One region of the Mycobacterium shinjukuense genome, then DNA from elsewhere that is predicted to be linked to it. Evidence: riboswitches for the same ligand, from Rfam matches in the RefSeq annotation. Region 1 holds a riboswitch; the other holds the start of a gene.

Region 1 (7,822 bases):
ACCTGGGGCGACAGATCACCTGGACCTGGTATGCCTGCAGGCCTTCGTCCGCCTCGACGTTGTTGTCGTGGTCGATCAGCCGGCCAAGCGGGCGCCCCACCACATGGATCGCGATCACGGTGCCGGTGGCGATCACGGTGAACACGAGGTGTCCCGAGGCGGCCAGCACACCTACCGCCGCCGAGCACCACAAGGTCGCGGCGGTGTTGAGGCCGCGGACATTGAACCCCTCGCGCAGGATGACGCCGCCACCCAGAAAGCCGATTCCGGACACCACGTAGGACGCGACCCGGGTGGGGCTGTTGTCCTCGGTGACGGCGGCGTACAGCACGAACAACGTTGCACCGGCGGCGACCAGGGCGTTGGTACGCAGCCCCGCCATGCGTGCCCGCCACTGCCGCTCCAGGCCGATCAGGGCGCCGCAGCCCAGCCCGACGGCCAGTCGGATCGCGAAATCCGCGATGGTCAGCGTGTGCATCTGGGCGCAGTTCCTTCCCGATCGCAGCGCCGACCGTGCGCTACCGACGTGGGCAAGCGCGACGTCGGGCACGGGCGGCGACGGCAGCCAACCACATGCGGGTTAACAGCAGTTGGAGTCCAAGCGAACCGGTTGGGTCGTCCCAACCACCGCGCACCCGCTATTTCGGGTGGTGCTCGATGTGTTGGGGGCAGTAGGCGGCCGATGCGATGGCGGCGAACTGGGCCGCGGCGTCCATCGACAGCCCGGGATTGTAGGTCCTGAGGTCGCTGACCAGCTGCAGGCCCGTTTCGCCGCGTGCGCACAGGGCGCACAGCGCTTGGGCGGACGCGATGGCTTGGGCTGGATCGGCGTACGTGATGCCCGCCCTGTTCAAAGCAGCCAGAAAGGCGGCATCATCGCCTTCTGGCTCGGCGTGTGCGGGCACGGCGAGAAAGATCATGGCGGCAGCGCTCAGCAGCGCCACTAGCGTTCTCATCGGACACCCACTCCCAGCATGGCGTTTCGACGCATCAGCGTGCCCATCTGGCCGCTGATGCGGTAGCAGCTTCCGCACCCGGTGCTGTGCTCCACGTCAGCGATCACCCCTTTCGACTCTGTCAACCCAACCGAGCATCGGGCAACGTGACCTTGGCATCTCCGTTGGACACGTGCACCGCGTGGATGCCGGGCTTTTTCGACAACCGTTCCAGCAGCCCATCGAGGCCGGCCTTGTCAACGTTCCAGTGCTGGACCGCGTCGGGTTGTTTCTGCAGCCGTTCGATGACGGCGTCCAGCTTGACCGGCTCGGCGTTGGGCTTGTTCCCGTGGGCGCGGGCCCGGGCGCCGCTGCCGGTGTAGATGGTGGGAGCCGCGGCGCCCAGGGCACCTCCGGTCATGCTCCCCAGGGCCATCTGGCCGATCAGGCCCGCCGGGATCTCCGCCGCGGGGGCGGCGGTCAGGTTGGTGGCCGGCAACGTGTTGGCCACCAGCCTGACCGCCGGGGTCGCCGAGGCCCAGCTGGGCGGCACCGAGAGGTCGCCCACCAGGTTCGCTTGACCCAGACCCGCGGATGGGGCATGGGCCAGGCCCGCGCTGAGCCCCGGCCGCAGCCCCAGCCCGGCCCCCAACGACGACTTGGGAACCTCGGGAGGAACGGGGGGTTGCCAGAACACCTTGAACTCCGTCATGCCCAGGTTGGGAGCGCTCATCGTGTCGTTGGCCCACGTGCTGAACTTGGTGACGTTGGCTGCGAGGCCGAACAAGCTCTGGTATGTCGTTGCGCCCGATGGCCCGAAGACGGAGTTGATGAGTTGGCTCATGAGTTGGGTGTATGCGGTGCTGAGGTTGGCCAGGTCCTGCAGGATCGTCGGGATGATGTCGAACGGAAACTGCGCTGCGGCGCTCGACAGCGCGCTGGCCACCGCGGCGGTGCTGCTCTCCAGCCCGGTCGCCTGGCCCACGGCCGCCGCCTGGCCGGCGAGTCCGGCGGCGTTGGTGGTGGGCGGCGGCGCCGTGAACGGTGTCAGCCGGGCGGCGGTCGCCGAGGAGCCCGCATAGCCCAACATGGCGGCGGTGTCCTGCGCCCACATTTCGCCGTATTCGGCTTCGGTGGCCGCAATCGCCGCGGTGTTCTGCCCGAAAATGTTGGTCGCCACCAGCGACATGAGCTGGCTGCGGTTGGCCGCGATCAGCGGCGGTGGCACCACCGCGGCGTACGCGGCCTCGTAGGCGCTCACCGCGGCCCTGGCCTGGTTGGCGGCTGCCTTGGCCTGCGCCGAGGTGGTCGACAGCCAGCTCACAAACGGTGCGGCCGCGGCCGCCATCGCGGCTGACGAGGTGCCCGTCCATGACTCCGCGACCAGGCCCTCGACGATCGAGCCGTAGGAGGCCGCCGTGGACTGCAATTCGGCCGCCAGGCCATCCCAGGCAGCGGCAGCGGCCAGCATCGGGCCGGCGCCTGGACCTGAATACATCTCGCCGGAGGTGATCTCCGGTGGCTGCAACCCGAAATCCATTGCCTTTACCTTCCTAACTAGCCGCGGTCACGTCGGCCATCGCCAGAGCACTCCCAAACCACTCGCGCGTCGCCGCGGCCCGGGGGCCGGGTGTCGGATGAATCCGGGCGGTCCCGGCGCACTGTGCGGCCGGGAGTGCCGACACCTTATCGGCGGCGACCGGAACCACGCGGGTTGTCGGAGCCGCGCCGTTCGCCGCACCGGGCGCGCTCGCAGCCGTCTGCTGGTGTGTCGTCAGCAAAGGCATGTGTCCTTCTCCTTGTCGGGGCAAACGCCCGGTCGGCTCGCGCACCTCAGTCGGCCGGTATGACGATGATGGTGGCTGTGCTGGCAACGTCGTCGGCGACCGAGCCACCCGCGATGCGGGCACCGCCGGCGCCGGCGGAGCGCGCCGCCGTTCCGGCCAGCGCGCGTCCGGCCAGACTCGACAGGGCCATCTCGCCGAACAAGACTCCCGGGGCTTCGGCGGCCGCGGGACCGGCGCCGGCGCTGGCGCCCGGCAATACCGACGCCATCGCCCTGGCCACCGGTGCGGCCGCAGTCCAGCTCGGCGGTACCGACAGCGATCCGACATAGATTGCTCGGGCGATGCCTCCGCTCGCCCCGCCGCCAAGGGGCTTGATATCGGCGATGTATCCGCCACGCAGCGGCGCCAACGGGGAAAACACCCCGGCGGCGGCTTTCGGGCTGAGTAAGGCGGCCACACCCGGGGCGTTTTGCGCCAAGCCGAGGATCTGACCGAACGTCAGCCACCAGCCGCCGGGTATGGCGCCCAGCCCGATGATGCTGTATGGCCCGGTGAGGTTCGCCAATAGGGTGCTGATGCTCTGCAGCACGGTGTCCCAACCCGCGCCGGAAGACGTCGTCGCCAGGCCTTGCAGGGTGGTCGGCAGCAGGCTGATGAATTGGGAGAGCTGCGACTGGATGTCGGCAGCGGTCGAGGCGGCGAGCGTTTGTGCCACCGCCGCCGCCTGGCCGGCCGCGCTGGCTGGGTTGGTCGTCTGTGGTGGCTCGCTGAACGGGGCCAACTGCGCGGCCGCCGCCGAGGAGCCCGCATAGCCATACATGGCGGCAGCATCCTGGGCCCACATTTCCAGGTATTGGGCTTCGGTCGCCGCGATTGCCGGGGTGTTTTGCCCGAATATGTTGGTGGCGATCAACGACATGAGCAACGCACGGTTGGCCTCGATCACCGGGGGAGGAACCGTGGCGGCAAACGCCGTTTCATAGGCACCCGCGGCGAGCTTGGCCTGGGTGGCGGCCTGCTCGGCCTGGGCGGCGGTGGCGCTGAGCCACGCCACGTATGGAGCGGCCGCGGCCGCCATGGCGATCGCGGACGGACCGGTCCACGATCCGACGGTCAGGCCCTCGACGGTGGAGCCATACGATGCCGCGGTGGAGTGCAGGCCCGCTGCCAACTCGTCCCAAGCCGCGGCCGCGGCCAACATCGGTCCCGAGCCCGGACCCATATACATCCGGCCCGAGTTGATTTCCGGCGGTAGCGCCCCGAAGTCCATATCTGTTACCTCCGGTCCCTATATGGCCGCCATGGTAATCACGGCCTGGTAGTTCTGCACACAATTTGAGCCGGATCTCATGGAACTCACCCGATGTCCAAATCATCATCTAGGTGCTGATCCCAAATATTTAATGACCGCGCACCCGTGCACCCGTTATCCGATGAGCCCGTCACGACTTGTTTTCCTCCCCTGCGCAGATTTCCCCGACCCGATATGCAAACATGCTGTACAACGTTTATTTGCATCGCGTTCCGCCCAGGTAAGAGCAGCGTAAACAGTACGTGTCACCCCTTGCCGACTAGCTGTGAGAGCTTCTTTAAACAATCGTCACTGGACGCTTATAAGGCCAGGTCGCAGCAGTAGCGACCAGCCGCATTCACTATCGCTATCGCCACTATTCTGCTCTCGTCCAATTCTGAATTATGCGACGCGCTCTTTTCGCGGCCCGTGACGATTCGATGCCAAAAATATAACGACATTTCGAGTGCGCCAATAGGTTTGACGAGTGATCACCATCTCGCGGAAACACCAATACCTGGCGACACCACGCTCGATGGCTATCGTGTCCGCGGCGCCGATTGGGTGGCGACTGCCGATCTGAAGGCTGGCACCGAAAGATGGCTCCGTGGGTGCCGACGTCGCCGACGTGGTAGCTGACCGTCATACCGTGCTCTCCTAACGTGAGGCAGCCTACGCACGACGGCGACCCTGGGTACGCGAGTACGCCTGCGAACTGACTGCCCAGTTGCTGAGAACTTTCCGGCAGGCCGCCCTATCCGGCGGCGGGCGGTCGTGCGACGAAGGTCGGACGGAAACCGTACTGGGGGACGGCGCGGCCGAAGTGCTGGCCGGCCGCGTTGCCGAAGGGCACCCCGGGCATGCCGGCCGGCCCCGCGGGAGGGGGTGCCACCATGGGTGTGCCACCCAACGTCGAGCCCAGGGGACCGTGCAGCGGCGCGGCGGCGGTCCAGCTTGGCGGCACCGACAGCGTGCCGACGGCGGCCGCGTTGCCTACGCCGGCCGACACGGCGCCGCCGAGTCCGCTCGGTCCGGCGATGCCCGCGAGCGGGCCTGCCAGCGCGCCGGTGGCAGCCTCGCCGAGGGCTTCCCCGGCCATGCTTGCCGCCGTCCCACCGCCGATCAGACCCAGCAGCGGGGCGAGTATGGTGGCCGGCGCCATGCCGAGCCCGGACGACGTCACGGTGTTCCAGAAGTTCGAATTGGGTTGCAACACGGCCCAGATTTCATGCCAGATCGATCCGGTGCCCAGCGTGCCCAGGATGCCCGCCGGCCCGGACGACGCCGGTCCGGTCGACGACGCGAGTCCTTGCAGGACGGTCGGCACCGCGGAGATCAGCTGGGACAGCGTCGACTGCTGGGTGCCCGCCGCCGCGCCGCTGGCTTGGGCGACCGCGGCCGCCTGGGCGGCCAGGCCGCTGGGGTTGGTTATCCGCGGGGGCTCGACAAACGGGCTCAACCGCGTGGCCGCGGCCGAGGAACCGGCGTAGCCGTACATGGCCATGCCGTCTTGGGCCCACATTTCGGCGTACTGAGCCTCGGTGGCGGCGATCGCCGGGGTGTTTTGCCCGAATATGTTGGTGGCGACCAGCGCCATCAGCTGGGCACGGTTGGCCGCCACCACCGGTGGAGGCACCGTTGCCGCAAAGGCGGCTTCGTAGGCGGCCACGGCCGCCTCGGCTTGTAGGGCCGTTTGCTCGGCTTGGACGGCTGTGCTGCTCAGCCATGCCGTATACGGTGCGACCGCGGCGGCCATCGATGCCGATGCCGGGCCGTACCATTCTTCGCCGGTCAGCGCGCAGAGCACCGCGCCACAGGACAACGCGGTGGCACGTAGCTCCGCGGCCAGGCCGTGCCAGGCCGATGCGGCGGCCAGCATCGGGCCCGAGCCGGCGCCCGAATACATGCGCGTGGAATTGATTTCGGGCGGCAATGTTGCAAAATCCAGGGCGGCGGTCATCGTCGGCCTCCTCGTTTAGCTGACGGCGTTGGCGGCTTCGGTAGCCGCATAGGAACCGGCACCGGCACCCAAGATCGCGACGAACGGCTCGTGGATTGCCATCGCCTGAGCACCCACCGTCTGGTACCGGGCGCCCTGGGTGCCGAATTGCGTTGCGGTCAAGACCGATACGTCATCGGTGGCAGCAGCAGCCAGACCTGTGGTCGCGGGTGCGGCGGCATTTTGGGCGGCCGTGGCCGCTCCGACACGGGGCAACTGACCCGGGGCCGTTGCCAGGGCAGCTGGCTGGGTGGTGACCAATGACATCGGGCTTCTCCTGCCGGAAGACCCGAACCAGGGGCCGATGTGGCGATTTCGCTGGCAAATTCCGCGCGCCCGCTGCACACCCCCCTAGCGCAGGGGTGCGGATCGGAGAATGGCGTTGAGCCAGTTCAGATTGCGTGAACGGCGCCCAGGTCGGATCGGAACGAAATGATCGTCGATCTCGAATAGGAACTATCGCCGGAACTCATTTCGCTCTCACCTCCTCGGGGCCAGGGCACGCGGGGGTGCCGGTGGCTTGCACATCAGGGGTGGGGGCCCAATTGAAACATAGGGCGCGGCACCCCTCTCGTCAGAGCTTTGGCACCACACGGCGTATCCGGGCTGGCCCGGAAGCCACTTGGGCTCAACCCTTAAGCCGGGAAGAGCTGTCCTGACCCTGGGCGTCTTTCGACGTTCGAGGTCAGTGGCCTATATCCGTGCAGACGCCTCACCTAGCGAGGTGCATGCACAGGCCATCGTGGCACCCCCGACGGTTCGAGTCAACCCAAACACGCTGGCTCATCAGGGGCGCGTGGGTGAGCCGCCCCACCCGGAGCGGCAACGGCCGGCTGGTCCGGCCCGTGACGTAGCGATGGGGATCCGCAACCACGCCCGCACACCGCTGCCCGCCGCCGCCGACAATTTGGCCGTCGCGCAGGGACTTTCGCCGTAAACCAGCCAGCGCTGTCGTCGCGTCTGACGGATCGTCGTCCTGCCGCGGCGGGTCACACAGGTATCCGGATCTGAGCCTTGCGCTCCGTCGGCGACGTCACTATCCCGCGGCGGGCGGGCGCGCCATGATCGTCGGCCGGAATCCGTATCGAGGACCACTGCCGAAGCTGTACGAGGCGCTGGTGGCCGGGACGCCCGGCAGACCGGGCATGCCCGCACCGGCCTGGGGGGCGGCAACGGTGCTGGTCGCGCCGGCGCCGGAGGGTGTGGCTCCGGCGGGATTTGCCGCCTCGACGGCCGTCGTCCAGTTCGGCGGAACAGACAGGCGCCCGACCATGGCCGCCTTGTTCGCGCCGGCGATGACCGCCCCCAAGCCCGATCGGGCGACCGTCGCCCCCATCGACGCGGCATCGGGATAACCGACGTCCATGGGTGCGACGAGGACCTGCGGCGCCCCGTCGAGAGCCACCGAGTTGATGTCCGCCAGTGCAGCCGTGACGGCGGGCATGATTAGCCCGGGAGCCACGTATCCGGCTGACATGACACCGTTCACCACGTTGGAGTTCAGGAAGATCCCGTAGGGGTTCCCGTCGTTTCCGTCCAGGAAGTTCAGCATGTCGGCGAGCAGGCCCGCCCCGGGAATGGCGTCCAGCGGCGCAGCCACGGCCGACGGTGACGCGAGTCCTTGCAAGCTCGCCGGCACCGCGGACATGAGCAGCGGCACGTCCGTCTGCGTGCGGCCGCCCACGGCGGCACCGGCCGCGTGGGCGACCGCCGCGGCCTGGCCGGCCTGCCCGGACGGGTTGGTGGTCGCCGCGGGTTCGGAAAACGGTGTCAGAGCGGAGGCCTGCGCGGAGCTAGCCGCATACCCGTA
Region 2 (7,822 bases), 320 kb from region 1:
GTGTCGACGTTCCCGGTGGAGATCGTCACCGACCACAGTCCGTTGTCGTCGAGATTGTCTGCGCGACAAACGATTCCGGATGTAACGGCATGTATCGGAGTGCCCGGCTGGGCGGCGAAGTCGACGCCGGGGTGAAAGGCATCCGCTCGGGGTCCATACCCGCAACCGACCGCCAGTTGGTCCCGGTCGATGGGCAGCCGCGTCCCCGGTTCGGCAGGGTCGAAGTCTCCGCGGCGGCGCCGCCGGTAGTCGGCGATCAACAGGTCGATCTCGTCGGATGCGTAACCGAACAACAGGGCCCGGTCATAGGGAACGCCGAAGTTCAATCGACAGTCCGGGTCCAGCCTGCGGTAGTGCTCGACCTTGGCGATCCGCTCAGCGAGGCTGGCCCACCCGGTGTGCACCAGCCGAATCTCATTCACTAGCCCGATGCCACCGTGCTCGGTGATGTTGGCGGGCCAGTGCGGGTTGTGGATTGCCCGGGTTCCCGCGCGCAATCCCGGGTGCCAGCGCCAAAATGGCCCGCGTACCGATTCCCCGGTTCCCATGATCGGGATCATGTCCGGGTAATCGGGGTCATCCCAGGTGGGAATCATCGGACACATCAGCGCCGCCACGTCGTCCGGTGTGCCCGCCAGGACGTCGCGGATATCGACGTCGGCCTCGACCACCTGATCGGAATCGATCATCACGATCCAATCGGGGCGGCAGAAATCGGCCATTCGATACATCAATTCCAGCCCGGGCGGCTCCGGGATCAGCCACGCCGTTGCCGGCAGATCCGAACGGGCGTGGACCACGTTCGTCACCGCAGGGTGCTGGGCCAAGATTTGGGCGGTGTTGTCGGTGCTGCGGTCCTCGATCACGTAGATGTCATCACACCAGCCGGACAACGAGTCCAAAACTCGGGGCAACACATCGGCACCGTTCTGCACACGGAACAGCCCCAGAATCCGCATCGTCCCCTCCGTTCACCCACGTCGGGCAGCCGCTTCATCCTTGGCGATGCACACCCGCACACCGTCGCCGATCTCCACCGGATCGGCCGGCTCACCGAATTCGAAGCTGGTGGCCAGGATTTCGCCGGCGATCAGGTCACGGTGGGTGAGCGCCCAGTCTCGGCGCCCGGCGGGCACCGACATCACCACCCGGATGCGGTCGGAAACATCGAGGCCGGTCGACTTGCGTAGCTCCTGCAGCTCGCGGATGCGATCCTTGGCCCAGCCCTCGGCCTCCAGCTCGGGTGTCACCGTGCCGTCCAGGACGACAAGGCCGACGCCGTCGGGCAGGGCCACCGTGAACTCCGGATCGGCCGCCACCAGCCGGGAGCTGTATTCCTCGGGCCGCAGCAGCGCCGGACCCGCCGTCAGGGTGCCGTCGGGGTTGACGACGCCTTCACCGGCCTTGACCGCCTTGATGGCGGCCTGAACGTCCTTGCCCAGCCGGGGCCCGGCCGCGCGGGCGTTGACGGTGAGCTCGAAGCGGCCATAGGTGTCGATCGCGTCGGTCAGCTCGACCTGCTTGACGTTGAGTTCGTCACCGATCAGATCTGTGAAGGGCTTCAGCCGTTGCGGGTTCTTCACTGCCACAGTTAACTTCGGCAACGGCAGGCGCACCCGCAGCTTCTTGGCCTTGCGCAGCGAGGACGCCGCCGAGCACACTTCCCGGACCTGGTCCATGACGTCTACCAGGTCGGTGTCCGCGGGCAGCTCGCCGGCCTGTGGCCAGTCCGTCAGATGCACCGAACGCCCGCCCGTGAGTCCACGCCAGATGACCTCGGTGGTCAACGGCAGCAGCGGCGCGGCCAGCCGCGCGGTCACCTCCAGCACGGTATGCAGCGTGTCAATTGCGTCGCCGTCCTCTTCCCAGAACCGTGACCGCGACCGTCGCACATACCAATTCGTCAACGCCTCGGTAAACTGCCGCAGCTGGTCGCAGGCCCCGGAGATGTCGCACACCTCCATCGCCTGGCTGAGATCGTCGCGCAGCGCGGCCAACTTGGCCAGGATGTAGCGATCCAGCACATGCGGCGAATCGGTGCGCCAGGCACCGACCTTGGGTGCGTAGAGGACCAGGAAGCTGTAGGCGTTCCACAACGGCAGCAACACCTGCCGCGCGCCGTCACGGATACCCTGTTCGGTGACAATCAGGTTGCCGCCACGCAGAATCGGTGACGCCATCAGGAACCATCGCATGGCATCGGAGCCGTCGCGCTCGAAAACCTCGGTCACGTCCGGGTAGTTGCGCAGCGACTTGCTCATCTTCTGACCGTCCGAACCGAGCACGATCCCATGCGCCACACAGGTTTTGAATGCTGGTCGGTCGAACAGCGCGGTAGCCAGCACATGCAGCGTGTAAAACCAGCCACGCGTCTGCCCGATGTACTCGACGATGAAATCGCCGGGATAGTGACCCTGGAACCACTCCTCGTTCTCGAACGGGTAGTGCACCTGGGCGTACGGCATGGAGCCCGAGTCGAACCACACGTCGAGCACGTCGGGGATGCGGCGCATCGTGCTACGGCCGGTGGGATCGTCGGGGTTGGGGCGGGTGAGTTCGTCGATGTAGGGCCGGTGCAAATTGGTTGGCCGCACCCCGAAGTCGCGCTCCAGCTCGTCGAGGCTGCCGTACACGTCGATGCGCGGATAGGCCGGGTCGTCGGACTTCCACACCGGGATTGGCGTGCCCCAGTAGCGGTTTCGCGAGATCGACCAGTCACGAGCGCCCTGCAGCCACTTGCCGAACTGGCCGTCCTTGACGTGGTCGGGATACCAGGTGATCTGCCGGTTCAGTTCCACCATGCGGTCCCGGAATTTGGTCACCGTGACAAACCATGACGACACCGCCCGGTAGATCAGCGGGTTACGGCAGCGCCAGCAGTGCGGGTAGGGGTGCTCGTAGGTTTCGTGGCGGAGCAACACCGCGCCGTTGGCCGCCGCCGGCCCGCTCCGGTATTTCAGATCCCGGATGATGTCCGGGTTGGCGTCAAAAACATGCTGTCCCTGGTAATCCGGGACGGTGGCGTCGAATCGCCCCTTGGAGTCGACCGGGGTGACCGGCACGATACCGACCGGGTCGGTGGTGGCCATGTCGTCCTCGCCGTAGGCCGGTGCCATGTGCACAATGCCGGTGCCGTCCTCGGTGGTCACGAAGTCACCCGAGAGCACTCGAAAAGCGTTGGGCGAGTCCATGAAATACGCGAAAGGAGGCAGATACCGAGCGCCCAGCAGCTGGGCGCCGCGGTAGCTGCCGAGCACCTCGGGCTCATCGCCGAGTTCGCGCGCGTAGGCGGCCAGCCGTGCCTGCGCCAGCACCACACGACGATCACCGGCCCTGACCTGTACATAGGTCACGTCGGGATGGACGGCCACCGCGAGGTTCGCCGGCAGGGTCCACGGTGTGGTCGTCCACACCAACAGGTAGGCGCCGTCAAGTTCGCCGTCCACCACCTTCAAGCCGACCGTGATCGCGGGGTCTTGGCGGCTTTGGTAGATGTCGTCGTCCATCCGCAGTTCGTGATTGGACAACGGGGTCTCGTCGCGCCAGCAGTAGGGCAACACCCGGTAGCCCTCATAGGCCAGGCCCTTGTCCCACAGCTGTTTGAACGCCCAGATCACCGACTCCATGTAGGACCGATCGAGTGTCTTGTAGTCGTTGTCGAAGTCGACCCAGCGGGCCTGGCGGGTCACATATGCCTGCCACTCGTCGGTGTAGCGCAACACCGACGCCCGGCAGGCGTCGTTGAACGCGGCGATGCCCATGGTGTCGATCTGGGACTTGTCGGTGATGCCCAGTTGGCGTTCGACTTCGAGTTCGGCGGGCAGCCCGTGGGTGTCCCAGCCGAAGCGGCGCTCCACCTTATAGCCGCGCATGGTGCGATACCTCGGCACGATGTCCTTGACGTAACCGGTGAGCAGGTGCCCATAGTGCGGCAGGCCGTTGGCAAATGGGGGCCCGTCGTAGAAGACGTACTCCGGCGCACCCTCCCGGCGGGCGATGCTGGCACGGAAGGTGTCGTCGCGGAACCAGTGGTCAAGGACCTCGAGCTCGAGTGCCGGGAAGTCGGGTGCCCCGCCGGCCGGCTTCGGATACGCCCGGCGGTCAGCGTTCTCGGTCAAAGTGCGTCGTCTCCCTGTGCCGTTAACGGCGCTGCGCGCCTGTGCTCAGGCCCGGGGACGACGCCACGCTGGTGTGCGAACGCCGCGGTACCACCCCGCTTGCCACGCTCACGCGTGACCGCTCGACTGCGGGCTGTGACGGGCCCACCCGTTCGGTTCTACTGGGCCAGGCTGGCTGTTCTTCCGAAGGCTTCCCGGTGATGGCCGGATCGACGCCGTTGGGTCGATTCTACCGAAGCCCCGCATACCCGAACCACGGTGGCGAGATCCCCTTCGATCACGGTGGCGGGCACACCATCGCCTGCAGCGACTTGACTCCCGCCACCGGTGGGATCGCCGGCTGGGCTTAGGCGTGGACGTCGAGCACGCCGATACGCCACAGCGCCGCGTACATGTGCCGCAGCGGAATGCTCAGCAAGCCGGCGGCGCCGTCCACCAGCGGGTCGCGGATGACGATGACCGGCCGGGTGTCACGCCGCCGCGTCACCTTCTGGGCGGCCTCGATGGGGGCCTCCTCGCGCACCACGTGCAGCCGCGGCGCGGGTGCTGCGGTTACCACTTCGTTCAAAGCTGCGGTCATGATCGCCTCCTGGACGTTTCGAAACGAGCGCTAGTGGACTGACCTGATCTGACGTGGTCCCGTCCAGAACGGTTCCAATCCAGGAAGGCTGGCTGGCGGCACGACTCAGCGGCGAACCTCGGGCCGGAGACCGGATGGGGACGAGACGGAGCCCGGATATCGATCCGGACTATCACCGGAAGTCATTCGTCCCTCACCTCCTCACGGTCATGACGCGTGCGGTACCTACACGATCCGCGCACACCAGGGGGTACCGAAATGCGGCGACTGCCGCGATCCGCACCCCACTCGTCAGAGCTTTGGCACCACACGACGTGTCCGGGAAGACCGGAAGCCACCTGGGCTCAACCCTTAAGCCGGGAGGAGCTGTCCTGACCCGGGGCGTCTCTCGACGTTCGGGGTCAGTGGCCTGTGTTCGGGTAGCCGCCTCACCTAACGAGGTGCTTGCCCGACCGATCATGCCCGACCCATGCCACTCGGTCAACGACATCGTGACCAGGTTGCCGATTTTGTGCCCATTCGGCATCCAAGTTGACAGCGGTTACCCAGGTTCCCTTCCTGCCCGGCCGCAGCTGTCGTCCGAGGTCAACGCGCCGAAAGAGCGGACGAATCCGTCGTCGACTCGAGCCCGGGCGCCGGTGGGCGCGGGCGCAGCCCGTCAAGCACCAGCGAGACCACGAAATCCGCCACCTGGGCCGCGGCGACCCCGTCGTCGGTGCTCAGCCGCCGGTGCGCCAACTGGCCCACCAGCGCCGCCAGCGTATACGCCACCATCCGGGGCGGGGCCGTTATCACCTCACCACGCTCTTGAGCGGCGACGACACCGGCCTCGATGTCGTCGATGAACCGCTCGTAGATTCCACCAAGGTGCTTTTCGAATCGGTCACCAAGCGCATGGGCGTCGCGGAACAACAACCGGACGGTGGCCCGGTCGGCTTCGAAAAACTCGAAGGTGGCCTGAACACAGGCCTGCAGGTAGGCCCGAAAGGGCACTTCTTTTCCGGTATCGCGCGCCCCGGCGTCGCGAGGCCCGGCGACCGCGGCCAGCGCCGCCGCGACATGAGCGCGCAACGCGGCCTCCTCGACGGCCATCAAGGCATGAAACAACGCGTCCTTGGAGTCGAAATACCAATAGATCAAGCCGTACGCCAGACCGGCCTGCTTGGCGATGTCTGCGACCGTGGTGGCATGAAAACCCTTGCGGGCAAAGACTTCTTTGGCCGCGGACATGATCTCGTCGCGCCGTTGCGACTTCTCGTCCTCGCTGACCGCCCGGCGTCGTCGGGTGCCGGTGTCGCTCATCGGAGATCACCGATCAACGAGCGCCTCCAACTGGCCGATGGTGTCGACGAATTCCTCGACCATGTCGAGCACCACCGTGCGCGCGGGCCGCACCCGGTCAAGCGATCCGACCACCTGGCCGACGAAGTAGGTCGCCAGCTCACGGGCCTTGGCGCCCGGATGACTGGCGGCCTGGTTGATGCGCATCTGCGGCTCGGTGACCAACGCGGTCTGCAGCGGCATGCCGAGGGGGTCGGGGCTATCGGGCCGGTCCCACTCGTCGGTCCAGGCGGTCCGCAGCATCCGCGCGGGTTTGCCGGTCAGTGACCGGGACCGCACCGTGTCCGAGGAGGTTGCGGCCAGGAACTTGTCCCTGACCACCGGGGGCGTCTCGGCTTCCTCGGTGGTCAGCCACACCGAACCGCACCACACCCCCTCGGCGCCCAGGGCCAGGGCCGCCGCGATCTGGCGGCCCCGGGCGATCCCCCCCGCGGCCAACACCGGCGTGGGCGACACCGCGTCCACCACCTCCGGAACCAGCACCATGGTCGCCACCTCGCCGGTGTGGCCGCCGGCCTCGGTGCCCTGCGCGACGATCAGGTCGACCCCGGCGGTCGCGTGCCGACGCGCATGGTGGGTGGTGCCGGCCAGCGCGGCCACCAGCACGTCGTGGTCGTGGGCCCGCTCGACAAGGTCGAGCGGCGGCGGCCCGAGCGCGCTGGCGATCAGCCTGATGTCGTGGGCGAAGGCGACATCCAGCAGCGGCCCATAGCCTTTCGGTGAGATGTTGAGCCCACCTCCAGACGGTGCGCGCTGCTGGTCGGGGGGAGCGGCAATGCCGTAGCGGGCCAGCAGATCCTCGACGAATGCGCGGTGCTCTGCCGGCAGCAGCTCCCGAACCCGCTGCGCGTCGATTCCGCCCTGTTCGGCGCCGACATACTTGGGCGGCAGCAGCAGGTCGACCCCGTACGGCCTACCGCCGGTCTGCCGCTCGATCCAGGTCAGTTCGCTGTCCAGCCGCTTGGGGCTGTGCGCGACGGCGCCCAGGATCCCGAACCCACCCGCGTTGGACACCGCCGCCACGACGTCGCGGCAGTGGCTGAAGGCGCAGATCGGGAACTCGACGCCGAGCATTTCGGCCACTCTGGTCCGCATGGCACCGACGCTATGAGCTATTGATTGATATGTCAATCGAATACGGTAATCTTGCCGCCATGGCCGAGCCGTTGACCGCCGAACAACAGCACGCACGTCGCCAGGCCGTGCGGGACCTGATGACCAGGACGCCGTTCATCGGCGGACTCGGCATCGTGTTCGAACGATACGAACCCGACGACGTGACGATCCGGCTCCCGTTCCGCGCCAATCTCACCAACGACGGCACCTACTTTCACGGCGGGGTGATCGCGTCGGTGATGGACACCGCCGGCGCGGCCGCCGCCTGGTCCAACCACGACTTCGACAAGGGCGCACGCGCCTCCACCGTCGCGATGAGCATCCAGTACACCGGTGCGGCCAAGGGCTGTGACCTGCTGTGCCATGCCCGCACGGTGCGGCGCCGCAAGGAACTCATCTTCACCGAGATCACCGCGACCGATGCCGACGGCAACGTCGTCGCGCACGCGGTGCAAACCTATCGGATCGTCTGAGCCGCACAACCTTCCGCGAACAGACGCAAACGCCCCCTTTTCGACCCGAAAATGGGGGCGTTTGCGTCTGTTCGCGGGTGCTACCCGGGCCCCTGCCCGTCGGGTGGCCAGCTGGACACCCCGTCCTCCAGCGGCACCTCAAGGCTGTGCAGCAGCGACGCCACCATGCGCCACGCGCCGATGGCGGTGACCAG

What was found. A riboswitch is a leader RNA that binds a small molecule or an ion and turns the genes downstream of it on or off. The one in region 1 is predicted to bind magnesium.
Region 2: linked by a shared signal. The riboswitch ahead of G6N20_RS08215 (Rv1535 family protein) and the one ahead of G6N20_RS06890 (PE family protein) in region 1 are both predicted to bind magnesium.

Annotation. Positions count from the first base shown of each region.
Region 1 is NZ_AP022575.1:1,529,928-1,537,749, forward strand. Features, by position in the region: gene G6N20_RS06860 (MgtC/SapB family protein) at 1-478, opposite strand, end outside; gene G6N20_RS06865 (DUF732 domain-containing protein) at 639-956, opposite strand; gene G6N20_RS21745 (hypothetical protein) at 953-1,081, opposite strand; gene G6N20_RS06870 (PPE family protein) at 1,078-2,475, opposite strand; gene G6N20_RS06880 (PPE family protein) at 2,769-3,992, opposite strand; gene G6N20_RS06885 (PPE family protein) at 4,768-5,973, opposite strand; gene G6N20_RS06890 (PE family protein) at 5,989-6,279, opposite strand; M-box (ykoK) riboswitch at 6,572-6,743, opposite strand; gene G6N20_RS06895 (PPE family protein) at 7,049-7,822, opposite strand, start outside.
Region 2 is NZ_AP022575.1:1,850,473-1,858,294, forward strand. Features, by position in the region: gene G6N20_RS08205 (peptidoglycan DD-metalloendopeptidase family protein) at 1-959, opposite strand, end outside; gene ileS (isoleucine--tRNA ligase) at 972-4,118, opposite strand; gene G6N20_RS08215 (Rv1535 family protein) at 4,465-4,698, opposite strand; M-box (ykoK) riboswitch at 4,975-5,145, opposite strand; gene G6N20_RS08220 (TetR/AcrR family transcriptional regulator) at 5,284-6,000, opposite strand; gene G6N20_RS08225 (NAD(P)H-dependent flavin oxidoreductase) at 6,007-7,134, opposite strand; gene G6N20_RS08230 (PaaI family thioesterase) at 7,194-7,628, shown strand; gene G6N20_RS08235 (carboxymuconolactone decarboxylase family protein) at 7,709-7,822, opposite strand, start outside.